Regions from separate parts of the Rhodoferax mekongensis genome, predicted to be linked through region 1. Evidence: predicted binding sites of a transcription regulator. Region 1 holds the regulator's gene; the other holds the start of a gene.
The links. Region 1 encodes LexA, which represses DNA repair genes until DNA is damaged. Its sites were predicted from a motif close to ACTGTATNNNNATACAGT; they were not measured.

Region 1 (6,418 bases):
CCCCGAGTCTGCGTTCAAGCCGGATGCTGAAGTTGCCCAAGGACTGGATGCCGTTCCAGAGGCCATCAGTAAAGCCAATGTGAGCGTCGATACCGCTGTTCCCAAAGTCACTGTACCACCGAAGTCACTCAACGTAGATCTTGAGCTTGATTTTGACTTGCCATCAGGAAAAACCGTGCAGGGGTCTGTTTCTCAGGATGTGGCGGCTACACCAGTGTTGCAAAGCCCCAGGTCATCGCGGTTGATGGGGTTGCGTGATTTCTCCAACAGCCTGTCGGGTAGCCTCCGCGCGATAAACACCCAAGAGATGTTGGACATCCGCCAGCAAGCCGAGTTCTTCATGACCTTGGGGCAGTACGAGGATGCCATTGAACTTTTGGAGGGGCATGTTGCTGATTCGGTCGACTTCAATCCGCTGGTGTGCCTGGATCTGCTGAAGATATTCCACACCTTGAGCCGGAAGGACGAATTCGACCGCTACCGCGAAGAATTCAACGCCGTGTTCACCGGGCAAGTTCCGGGTTACAGCGACTTCCTGAAGTCAGGTGAGGGCCTGGAGGCCTATCCTGAGTTATGCGCGCACCTGGTGAAGCTATGGCCTTCTCGCGAGGCTCTTGACTTCCTGGAAAATTGTATGGTGCGTCTACCCGATAGTGCGGCCCATCTGGAGTTCGAGCTCGACGCTTTCAAAGAGTTGTTGTTGCTTCACGCAATTGGTAGCCGTCTGGTCAATGCATTGGACGGTGCACCAGCCGCATTCAGTGCGAGCAAGGTTGCAGCCAAGGACGTTCCGGCCCAAGCTACCTCCACGGGTCCGATTGAGGTTGCGTTGCCTACCATTCCGCAACCTTTCCAGGAAGTGGACCTTGAGTTGGACGTGCCGGACATGGTCCAAGTACCGGACAGCCCAGCGGCGGACAACCTGATTGACTTTGATATCTCCGGAATTGCACCTGCGACGGGCAAGCCTCCGCGTTGAGTGAATCCTTGGGCCAGCCGTTGCCTTAACGACGGACCTGTAATGCGCCGGGATTGATGATGTTGGAAGGTGTTCCCTTGATGTAGTTGACTACATTGTCAAAGGCGGCGCTGAAGTAGAGCTCATAGCTGTCCTGCTCCACATAGCCGATGTGTGGAGTGCAGATGCAGTTTTCCAGCCTCAACAATGCGTGGCCCTGAAGAATGGGTTCTGCTTCAAATACGTCGATGGCGGCCATTCCAGGGCGTCCCCGGTTGAGGCCGCTGATCAAGGCATCGTTTTCGATCAGCTCGGCGCGCGAGGTATTGACCAGCAAGGCCGTCGTTTTCATGCAAGCGAGATCTGCGGATGTCACGATGCTTCGCGTTTCGTCGCTTAAGCGCAAGTGTAAAGAGACGACATCGCAATGAGAGAAAAAAGACTCCCTGTCCAAAGCCGCCGCGTAACCATCTGCTGCGGCCTTCTCGCGAGAGTTTTCACTTCCCCAAATGACGACTTGCATTCCAAATGCTTTGCCATATCCGGCGACAAGTTGGCCGATACGTCCATAGCCCCAGATTCCCAACGTTTTTCCCCGAAGGACACTGCCGATACCGAAGTTGGGCGGCATGGAGCCAGCCTTCAAACCGGACTGTTGCCATGCGCCATGCTTTAGGTTGCCTATGTACTGAGGCAGTCGGCGCATCGCCGCCATGATGAGTGCCCAAGTAAGTTCTGCAGGTGCGATGGGCGACCCGACGCCCTCTGCAACGGCTATGCCCTTTTCGGTGCATGCTTGCACATCGAGATGAGCGCCTACCTTACCTGTTTGGGCGATCAGTTTGAGTCGGGGAAGTTTGTCGATCAGGGCGCGGGCAATCTGAGTGCGTTCACGGATAAGAACGATGATATCTGCGTCCTTCAAGCGGACGGAGAGCTGGCCCAGTCCCTTGACGGTGTTGGTGTACACCTTGGCTTGGTAGGCGTCGAGCTTGGCAGCGCAATTCAGCTTGCGCACTGCGTCTTGGTAATCGTCAAGAATCACTATGTTCATAGACGACATTGTGCCTTGCGGCGACGTGAGAGAGCGGGATTACCCGCCCCGCTTATTAAGCAGCTTCGCAGGCTGCAAGTCGATCAAGCTCTGCGCATACGTCTGCCATACGCCCGGAAATTACCATGCGGCCTACGTGGGTGCGGGATTGCCCCCGTTCAATGACCCTCACGATACGCAAAGGCGTTGGCTGCAAGGGTTGGGAGGCTTTGGCGCACGTGCGGTATGCGTCAGCTGCTACAAAAGGGGTAGCATTTTGTGCCGCATGTGTCGGGCTTTTGTGATTTACGGCTGTGTGGTACCGGGATTTTGGGTGATTTCCGGCGAGCCACTTCAACGGAATAACGCATTCCAAAAGGCTGAAGGCGAGGGTACTGATGGTCATGGTTCGCGCCCGTTTACATCAACATGGTGTTACGAATCAGGCCTACGGCGAGACCTTCAACTTCAAATGGTTCGCCCGGTTCAACCACGATGGTTTGGTAGTCCGGATTTTCTGCATGGAGCTCGATAAGATGCTTGTTGCGGCGGAAACGTTTGACCGTTACTTCTTCCCCCAAGCGAGCCACGATGATTTGCCCGTTCTTGGCATCCTTCGTAGCCTGCACCGCCAGCAAATCGCCGTCCATGATGCCGGCATCGCGCATGGACATGCCGCGTACCTTCAGCAGGTAGTCCGGTTGACGCTGAAACAGGCTGTTCTCCACGTAGTAGGTTTGATCCACATGCTCCTGGGCAAGGATGGGTGAGCCGGCTGCTACACGTCCGACCAGAGGAAGCGCCAATTGCGCAAGGCCTGGCAGGGGCAGTGAGAATTGCTTCAGCCGTGATTCCTGAATGGAGCGCAACGCATCGCTCTTGAGCCGGATACCGCGTGAGGTACCACTCACAAGTTCGATAACACCTTTGCGCGCCAGGGCCTGCAAATGCTCTTCGGCCGCATTGGCAGATTTGAATCCGAGCTCACTGGCAATCTCTGCACGCGTGGGCGGCGCACCCGTTCGGGCGATAGCGCTTTGGATCAGATCAAAAATCTGTTGCTGGCGGGCAGTGAGTTTCGGACTTTCAAGCATACTGGCTCCTTGAGTTCTGGATGGGCTGTGTGTCTATACACACTGTTTTCTTATCCAGTAACTGTATTTTCAACCAGTTTTTTGATTTTGGCAAGCGAGGATGTATGACTTCCAGAAAAGTCGTGGTTTTGGGCACAGGCGGCACGATTGCCGGTCGAGCGAGCAGTGGTTCAGACAATGTGGGTTACAAAGCTGGCGAGGTGAGCGTTGCCGACTTGCTGGGGGCTGTGCCGGGGATGTCCGACCGCCTGCAGGGCTGTGATCTCGTGAGCGAGCAAATTGCGCAAATAGATAGCAAAGACATGGAGTGGTCCGTGTGGTTGGCTTTGCAGCAGGCCTGTGTGAAGCACCTCTCCGATCAGTCTGTAGCCGCCATCGTGATCACCCATGGAACGGACACCCTGGAGGAAACGGCTTTTTTCCTTCATCTCTGCCTCTCCGGTGTGGGGCGTGGCAAGCCCGTGGTCTTGACGTGTGCCATGCGACCCGCAACTGCGTTGACTCCGGACGGTCCGCAAAACATTCTGGATGCTGTCACGGTAGCTTTGGATTCCCGCAGTACTGGAGTGCTAGCGGTTTGTGCGGGTGCTGTGCATGCGGCACAACATGTCCAAAAAGCCCATACCTACCGCGTCGACGCTTTTGATTCCGGTGATGCGGGGCCATTGGCATGGGTGGAGGAGGGGCGTGTGCGCTGGTGTCAGTCCCCTTTGCCTGCGGAAGGAAAACCCAAGTCGGTGTTTGCAGTCGATACAGGGGCAGTGCAGGCCCCGCGGGTTGAAATTGTGATGAACTATGCCGGCGCGGGTGATTCACTCGTGAATGCATTGTGCGCAGCGTCTGCAGCTGCAACGTCGCCTTTGAAGGGCATTGTGGTTGCAGGCACAGGCAATGGCACGGTGAATGCAAGCATGCAATCTGCCTTGGAGCATGCTGCGGCAAGTGGCATTCAGATCGCGCTGGCCAGCCGGTGCTCCAAGGGTGGGGTCGTACGCAGCGGCGCATTGTCGCAGGGTTTCAGGACCTATCCCGGCCTTTCGGCGGTCAAGGCAAGGGTGCAATTGATACTGGAGCTGATGACGTAAAAAAAGCCGCATGAGCGGCTTTTTCCTTGGAAGAGTCCATCCTATTTGGACAACGCTTCCAGAACGCGTGAGGTGATATCGCCTACATCGCCCACACCGCTGATGGCACGGTAGCGAGGCGCAGCCGCAGGCTCGTTTTTGGCCCAAGCCGAGTAGTACTCCACCAAAGGTCGGGTCTGCGCGCTGTAGACATCCAGGCGCTTTTTGACAGTTTCTTCCTTGTCGTCATCGCGCTGGATCAGGGGCTCTCCGGTCACGTCGTCCACGCCTTCCACCTTGGGCGGATTGAATTTGACGTGGTAAGTACGACCCGAAGCCGGGTGGGAGCGGCGGCCGCTCATGCGCTCGATGATGGCCTCGAATGGCACATCGATTTCCACCACGTAGTCCAAGGCAACACCGGCTGCCTTCATCGCGTCGGCTTGGGGAATGGTGCGGGGGAATCCGTCAAACAGGAAGCCTTTGGCGCAATCGGGTTGGGTCAGACGCTCTTTCACCAGGTTGATGATGAGTTCATCACTGACCAGCCCGCCAGAGGCCATGACGGCTTGGGCTTGCAGGCCCAAGGGCGTGCCGGCTTTCACGGCGGCACGCAGCATGTCGCCGGTAGAGATTTGGGGAATCCCGTACTTTTGGCAGATGAAAGTTGCTTGCGTACCTTTGCCAGCGCCTGGTGCGCCCAACAGAATCAGTCTCATGAATACCTCGGATTGAATGAAAAGCCAGCGCGTCTCCGTGGGCGCCTTGTTCAGCGCGCTCTTTTATGACGGGCGATTAGCTCAAGAGAATATCACGCCCTCACCGGCATCAAACTTACAGACGCTACACAGCCATGGAGCCTTTGTCTTGGATCAGGCGGCGTACCCGCTCCAGGTCTTCCGGGGTGTCCACACCGGGGCCGGGTGCCGTAGGACTGACGTGCACCGCAATGCGGTGGCCGTGCCACATGGCACGCAGCTGCTCCAGCGCCTCCACCACTTCGATGGGGGCCTGGGGAAGGGTGGGAAATGTCTTCAAAAAGCCCACGCGGTAGGAGTAGATCCCCACATGGCGCAGCGGAGCCGGATCGGGCAAAGTGTCAATGCCATTGGCAAAACGATCACGCCACCAAGCGATAGGCGCGCGGCTGAAATACAGGGCCAAGCCGCTGGCGTCGGTGACCACCTTCACTACATTGGGATTCTTGAAGTCGGCAACGTCGTGGATGGCATGCGCGGCGGTGCCCATGGTGGCATGCGGGTGGGCCTGGAGAAGGTCGGCCACTGCGGAGACCAAGCCGGTGTCGATCAAGGGCTCATCCCCCTGCACATTGACGACGACAGCGTCATCTGAGAGCCCCAGCAAGCTGCAGGCTTCTGCCAAGCGGTCACTACCGGAGGGATGATCCACCCGCGTCAGCAGGCATTCAATCTGGTGGGATTCACAGGCCGCAACAATGCTGGCGTCGTCGGCGGCCACCACCACACGGATGGATGCATCGAGTCCCGCTTTGACGCGCTGAGCCACGCGCACCACCATAGGCAGGCCGGCGATGTCCACCAGAGGCTTGTTGGGCAGCCGTGTAGACGCCAAGCGGGCGGGGATGAGGACCGTGTAGGTCATGCTCAGGCGTCCAGTTCCGCGTCAGTCAGCACCCGCGCTTCGTTTTCCAGTAGTACGGGAATGCCATCCCGTACCGGGTAGGCCAAGCGGGCGCTTCGCGAAATCAGTTCTTGCTTCTCGCGGTCAAATTCCAAAGGCCCTTTGGTGACGGGGCAAACCAGCAATTCAATGAGTCGTGTGTCCATGGGGGGATGATACCGGTGGAGTGTGCTGGGGCAGGAGCGCTTGGTTCAGTGCCGCCAGAAACGACGGGGGCAAGGTTTGTAACAAAGGTACGGCCCATGCGTCCGGACGGTGTCGCCACAGTTTGGTCGCGTCCTTCTCTGTGCAAATAAGCACTTCTCGCCCGTCAAATGTGCGCGAGTAGCTATCAAAATCATAGTGATCTGGTAGTGCTTCTGTCGTGTGCAGAACGCATCCTCTTGCTCGCAGCATGTTGAAAAAATTGTCGGGCTGCGCAATCCCTGCTACGGCGTGAAGAGGCGCCCCGGATTGCCGGAGCGCATCGAGCGGCGTGGCTTGTCCGTGTCCATTGACGGCGGTTTCTGACAGTGCACGCGTTGCCAAGTGCCCGTCCAGGTCGGACTGACCGGTTTTCAACACCATCAGTCCTTGGGTGGATTGCCCGACTGCGGTCACCGGTGTG
Region 2 (6,418 bases), 250 kb from region 1:
CACCGGCAAAAGTTTCATTTGAATTTCCATCGCGCGGGCCACATCGCCTGCAATGGCGGCTGTGCACATTTCGTGCATCAGGCGAGGAGCCACGTTCGCAGTGACGCTCACGTTGCCATGTCCACCGCACAGCATCAATGCCACGGCTGTGGGGTCATCACCGCTGTAAATGGAGAACTCTTTGGGGGCGTCCTTGATCAACCATTGCGCACGTTCGATATTGCCGGTGGCCTCCTTGATGCCCACAATGCCTGGCACCTGTGTCAAACGCAACACGGTATCGTGGGCCATATCGGCCACAGAGCGCCCGGGCACGTTGTAGAGCACGATCGGCAAATCGCCGGTGGCTTCAGCAATGGCCTTGAAGTGCTGGTATTGGCCCTCTTGCGTAGGCTTGTTGTAGTAAGGCACGACTTGCAGTTGGCAATCGGCGCCCACCTGTTTTGCAAATTTCGCCAAGGCGATTGCCTCGCGGGTGGAGTTGCCGCCGCAACCTGCCATGATCGGTACGCGACCCGCGGATTGCTCGACGGACACGCGGATGATTTCGCAATGTTCTTCAACACTGACAGTGGGGGATTCACCCGTCGTACCCACCACGCCGATGCAGTCGGTGCCTTCGGCGATATGCCAATCGATGAGTTTGCGCAGCGCGGGGTAATCCACGGAGCCGTCATCAAGCATCGGAGTGATAAGGGCTACGATGCTGCCCCGGATTGGACCTTTAGAAGCGTTCATGTCGAGTGTTGAAACAGTAAACAAACATTTTAACTAGAGTGCATAACGCGCTGGAGTGGCATTGTGTGCACCGGGGGTAAAGTTTCGCAGGGCCGCAATGCGCTGAACGAACCGGTCGGGCTGTTCCAAAAAACCGTTTTCATACGCCACGATGTGCAAGTCTTTGCACATGTCTAGCAGCTCTCCATTTTTCAGCAGAAAGTCGGGCCGGGCCGGGCGCCCCACTGTTTCGTTGCCAGTGGCAAATGTCTCATAAAGCAGAACACCGCCCGGAGCGAGGCTGGCAAGCAAAGTGCCCATCAGGGGACGCCATAGGTAGTTGGTCACCACCACGGCATCGAACAGTTCGGGTTCAGAAGCTCCATCTCTGGCAAGTGGCCACGGCCCGTTCTCGATATCAGCTTCTATCAGTCTGGCAAGGGGTACCAATTGGCGCGCGCCGCTTATGTCTTTATCGACACCCGTAACCATGCAACTGCGCCTCGCAAACCATTCCAAATGGCGGCCGCTCCCGCAGGCTACGTCCAAAACCGAGGCGCTTGAGGGAATCAGGTGGCTCCAGCGCTGAATCCAAGGTGATGGCGCAGACAGCTGTAGATGCGATGTGTTCATCACTTGGGTTTCACTTCATCTTTCAGCGCCGCCATGGCCATGTTCTCCACAACGCCTGGCAAAAGGAGTTTGAGGAAACGCCCCAGCTTGCCTTGGGCCGTCATCACCACTTCACGTTGGCGCTTTTGCATTCCTGTGGCAATCAGGTAGGCGCACTCGGAGACGGTCATGGCCTTGTCTTCCTTAAGGCCACTCGATCCGGCTACTTCGCCCTTGGCATTCAGTCCGTGGGCACGTATGTCAGTCAGCACCACGCCGGGGAAAGCCGTGGTTACGCTGACGCCGGAAGGTTTGAGTTCTGCACGCAACGCTTCGAAAAAGCCTGTCATCGCAAACTTGGAGGCACTGTAAGCCGTGCGCCCGGGCACGCCGATCAGCCCCGCCAGAGACGACACGGCCACGATGCGCCCTTGGGTTTGCTTGATGTGCGGTAGCGCAGCGTGGGTGCACCACACGCTGCCCCACAGGTTGATACGCATGAGGTCTTCATACCAATGCAGGTCTTGGGCATCCACATCCTGAAAAAGCGCTTGGGCAGAGACGCCCGCGTTGTTGACCAAGGTGTCAATGCGTCCGAAAGCATTAATCGTGGCTTGAATCAGGCTGCGGCATTGTGCTTCGATCGACACATCCGTAGGCACCACCAGAACCTCGCTTCCTTTGGTGCGGCACACATCGGCCACTGCCTCCAAGGCCTCGCGCTTTCGCGCGGCCAACACCAAGTTCATTTCAGCGCCATACCGCGAAGCCAGTTGACGCGCGAGCTCGGCACCTATGCCCTCAGAAGCGCCGGTAATGATGGTGACAGGAAAGTTTTTGGTCATGGCAGGGAAACTCAAAAGCAGGCCCAAAGTTGATTGGCCATCTGCACCATGAAATCAGGCTGGGCGTACAAGGTGAAAACAGCGGTCAGCAGCAGGCACAAGGCCAGTGTGATCGCAGTTTTTTTGAGCATGGTGGTTGGTTTCAAGCGGCTTGAGGCGCACGGGCAATAGGCGCTTCACGCACCGGCAGATTTACCAGCGCAGCGGCTACCCCCAGTGCGATGGCGATGTACCAGACGATGTCATAACTTCCGGTGCGGTCATACAGGTAGCCACCCAGCCACACGCCCATGAAGGATCCGATCTGGTGGCTGAAGAATACAAATCCTCCCAGCATGGACAAATGCGCCACACCGAAAATCTGGGCAATGGTTGCATTCGTGGGTGGAATGGTGGATAGCCACAGCACCCCCATGACAGAAGCAAATACATACACACTCATGGGGGACAGCGGCACCAGCAAAAACAGGCTGATGGCTACCGCCCGCGCGAAGTAGATAAATGCCAAGATGTACTTTTTCGGCAGCTTCTGGCCCAGCACACCTGCTGCATAAGTGCCGAACACATTGAACAGGCCGATCAAGGCCAATGCATAACTCGCCACTTGAGGTGACAGGCCTTTGTCTTTCAGGTAGCTGGGCATGTGCACTCCGATAAACACCACTTGGAAGCCGCACACAAAGTAACCTGCCATCAGCAATTGAAAGCTCGGGTACTTGAAGGCCTCGCGCAGCGCTTGGCCAATGCTTTGCTGACGCGCCGGGGCTGAAGCTCCGCCGAATGCGGGCTCTTTCAGCCCGCTCGCCAGCGGAATCATCAGCAGAGTGGCCGCTGCCAAGGCCAGCAAGGCCTGTTGCCAGCCAAAGTAGCTGATCAAAAAGCCTTCCGTCGGCATCATCAAAAACTGGCCGAACGAGCCTGCTGCCGCTGCGACCCCCATGGCCCAGGAACGCTTTTCTGCTGGCACATTGCGACCGATCACGCCGTAAATCACGGCGTACGTGGTACCGGCCTGCGCCATGCCGATCAAGGTGCCGGTGGCCAATGTGAACATCAGTGGCGACTTAGCCAACGCCATTCCGCACAGACCCAAGGCATACAGCAGAGACCCGATGATGATCACCCGGAATGCCCCGAACCTGTCGGCGGCCATGCCCGCAAAAATGCCGCTTAAGCCCCACGCCAGGTTCTGGATGGCGATGGCAAAAGCAAAAGTCTCGCGCGTCCAGCCCTGGGCCTGGGTGATAGGCTGCAGCCAGAGGCCGAAACCGTGACGGATGCCCATGGACAATGTCACGATGGTGGCGCCGCACACCAGCACCTGGGACATGGAGAGGGTTTTAGGGGAAGAGCTCATCCTGCAAATGTAGCCAGTTTCGGCGGATCGTTTGCAGCGGGCGGGACACAGAGCGCCCCTGTCTCGGGTCTAAGAATTGGTATTTGCATGTATGCATATACAGTGGATTGCCGCAGTTCCCCTACAATCCGCCGCTATGGCTGTCAAACCCACCCCCGAATATTCTGAATCGTCGATCCGCGTGCTCAAGGGCTTGGAGCCCGTCAAACAGCGCCCGGGCATGTACACCCGCACCGACAACCCCCTGCACATCATCCAGGAAGTGCTGGACAACGCCGCCGACGAAGCCTTGGCCGGCCACGGCAAGAAAATCAAGGTCACCCTGCATGCGGACGGCTCCGTCAGCGTGGAAGACGATGGCCGCGGCATCCCGTTCGGCATGCATCCTGAGGAAAAAGCCCCGGTGATCGAGCTGGTGTTCACCCGCCTGCATGCGGGCGGCAAGTTCGACAAAGGCAAGGGCGGCGCCTACAGCTTCTCGGGCGGCTTGCACGGCGTCGGTGTGTCGGTGACCAACGCGCTGGGCAAGCGCCTGGAAGCCACCAGTTACCGCGAAGGTTCCGTCGCTCATCTGGTGTTTGAAGGCGGCGACGTGACCGAGGCCCTGCAGGTGCGCAAGGCTGGGGACGGCGACCGCAAGCAGGGCACCACCGTGCGGGTGTGGCCGGACGCCAAGTATTTTGAATCCGCAGCGCTGCCCATGGGTGAGCTCACCCACCTGCTGCGCAGCAAGGCGGTGCTGATGCCCGGCGTCAGCGTCACGCTGGTCAATGAAAAAGCCAAGGAAAGCCAGAACTGGCTCTACAAGGGCGGCCTCAAAGACTATCTGGGCCAGACCCTGAGCGCAGACCCCGTCATTCCCATGTTTGACGGCGAAGGCTTTGCCGATGGCAACAACGACACCTTTGCTGAAGGCGAGGGCGCAACCTGGTGCGTGGCGTTTACTGAAGACGGCGCTCCGGTGCGCGAGAGCTATGTGAACCTGATTCCCACCAGCGCGGGCGGCACGCACGAAAGCGGCTTGCGCGATGGCTTGTTCCAAGCTGTCAAAAGCTTTATCGAGTTCCACAGCCTGCTGCCCAAGGGCGTGAAGCTCATGCCCGAAGACGTGTTCGCACGCGCCAACTATGTGCTGAGCGCCAAGGTGCTGGACCCGCAGTTTCAAGGTCAGATCAAAGAGCGCCTGAACTCGCGCGACGCGGTGCGCTTGGTGAGCAGCTTTGTGCGGCCCGCGCTCGAACTCTGGCTGAACCAGCATGTGGACTACGGCAAAAAGCTGGCTGAGCTGGCCATCAAAGCCGCCCAAACCCGCCAGAAGGCCGGCCAGAAGGTCGAAAAGCGCAAGAGCAGCGGTGTAGCCGTGCTGCCCGGCAAGCTCACCGACTGCGAGAGCCGCGACATTGCCTACAACGAGGTGTTTCTGGTCGAGGGTGATTCCGCCGGTGGCAGCGCCAAAATGGGCCGCGACAAAGAAAACCAAGCCATACTTCCCCTGCGCGGCAAGGTGCTCAACACCTGGGAGGTGGACCGCGACCGCCTGTTTGCCAACACTGAAATCCACGATATCTCGGTCGCTATCGGCGTAGACCCGCACGGCCCCAACGACACGCCCGATCTGAGCGGCCTGCGCTACGGCAAGGTTTGCATCTTGAGTGATGCGGATGTGGACGGCTCGCACATCCAGGTGCTGCTGCTCACGCTGTTCTTCCGCCACTTTCCCAAGCTCATCGAGACCGGGCACGTGTATGTGGCCCGGCCCCCGCTGTTCCGGGTGGATGCGCCAGCCCGTGGCAAAAAGCCTGCCAGCAAGGCCTATGCGCTGGACGAAGGCGAGCTCACCGCCATCCTCGACAAGCTGCGCAAAGAGGGTGTGCGCGAGGGCGCCTGGTCCATCAGCCGCTTCAAAGGCCTGGGCGAAATGAATGCCGAGCAGCTGTGGGACACCACCCTCAACCCCGACACCCGCCGCCTGCTGCCGGTCACGCTGGGCGCCATCAACTTCGGCGACACCGAAGCGCTGATCACCAAGCTCATGGGCAAGGGCGAGGCGTCCTCCCGCCGCGAGCTGATGGAATTGCATGGCGACTCGGTAGAGATCGACGTCTGATGCAACTGCGTGCCGCTATGTCTCGTTTTGCTATGAAAAAAGTAGCTGCTTGCGCATTATTTATGTGCGCTACAGCCGCTTTTGATGCCAAAGCCGACGTGTGGGTCTATGTGGATCCGCAGGGCAAGACGCATCTTTCCACCGAGCAAGTGGACGAGCGCAACACGCTGTTTTTCCGCGCCTCTATCCGTGGCCTGCAGTCGGGCGCTGATGCCACTGCCCCGCAGGTCGTGGTGCCGGATGCGCCCGAGCTGTCCCCCAAACTGGCGGCGTTTTTTGACAATTCCCCGCGCTACCGCAAAGCCCAGCCCTTGTTGCAAGAGGCCGCCCGCAAGTACCGCCTGGACTACGAGCTGCTCAAAGCGTTGGTGACGACCGAGTCCGGCTTTGAGCCTGCCGCCGTGTCACCCAAAGGCGCTATCGGGCTCATGCAAGTCATGCCCGATACTGCACGCCGCTTCGGTGTGGACAGCGATCGCTGGATGTCGGTGGAGGCCAAGCTGGCTGATCCCAAGATCAACGTAGGCATCGGTGCGCGCTATCTGCGCTTGTTGCTCGACATGTTTCCCGGTCGCACCGATCTGGCACTTGCGGCGTACAACGCCGGCGAAGGCGCGGTGCAAAAGGCGGGCAACAAAGTGCCCAATTTCAAAGAAACCCAGAACTACGTCGCCACCGTCACGGAGCTCTACGCCGCGCTCAAACCACCCGCCACAACCAGTACGTCCGTGCCGCAAGTGGTGGGCGTCAAGCCGGTGCTCAACCCCTATGGCGACGGCT

Region 2: RAN89_RS15325 (DNA topoisomerase IV subunit B) is a predicted target of LexA. The motif match lies at 3,618-3,635, and genes of this name have one in related genera.

The regions. Positions count from the first base shown of each region.
Region 1 is NZ_CP132507.1:2,973,979-2,980,396, reverse strand. It holds gene RAN89_RS14205 (type IV pilus assembly protein FimV) at 1-979, shown strand, start outside; gene RAN89_RS14200 (D-2-hydroxyacid dehydrogenase family protein) at 1,005-2,012, opposite strand; gene lexA (transcriptional repressor LexA) at 2,411-3,085, opposite strand; gene RAN89_RS14190 (asparaginase) at 3,190-4,170, shown strand; gene adk (adenylate kinase) at 4,212-4,868, opposite strand; gene kdsB (3-deoxy-manno-octulosonate cytidylyltransferase) at 4,993-5,772, opposite strand; gene RAN89_RS14175 (Trm112 family protein) at 5,775-5,957, opposite strand; gene lpxK (tetraacyldisaccharide 4'-kinase) at 5,938-6,418, opposite strand, start outside.
Region 2 is NZ_CP132507.1:3,224,766-3,231,183, reverse strand. It holds gene dapA (4-hydroxy-tetrahydrodipicolinate synthase) at 1-738, opposite strand, end outside; gene RAN89_RS15340 (class I SAM-dependent methyltransferase) at 772-1,350, opposite strand; gene RAN89_RS15335 (SDR family oxidoreductase) at 1,350-2,174, opposite strand; gene RAN89_RS15330 (MFS transporter) at 2,317-3,531, opposite strand; gene RAN89_RS15325 (DNA topoisomerase IV subunit B) at 3,668-5,638, shown strand; gene RAN89_RS15320 (lytic transglycosylase domain-containing protein) at 5,701-6,418, shown strand, end outside.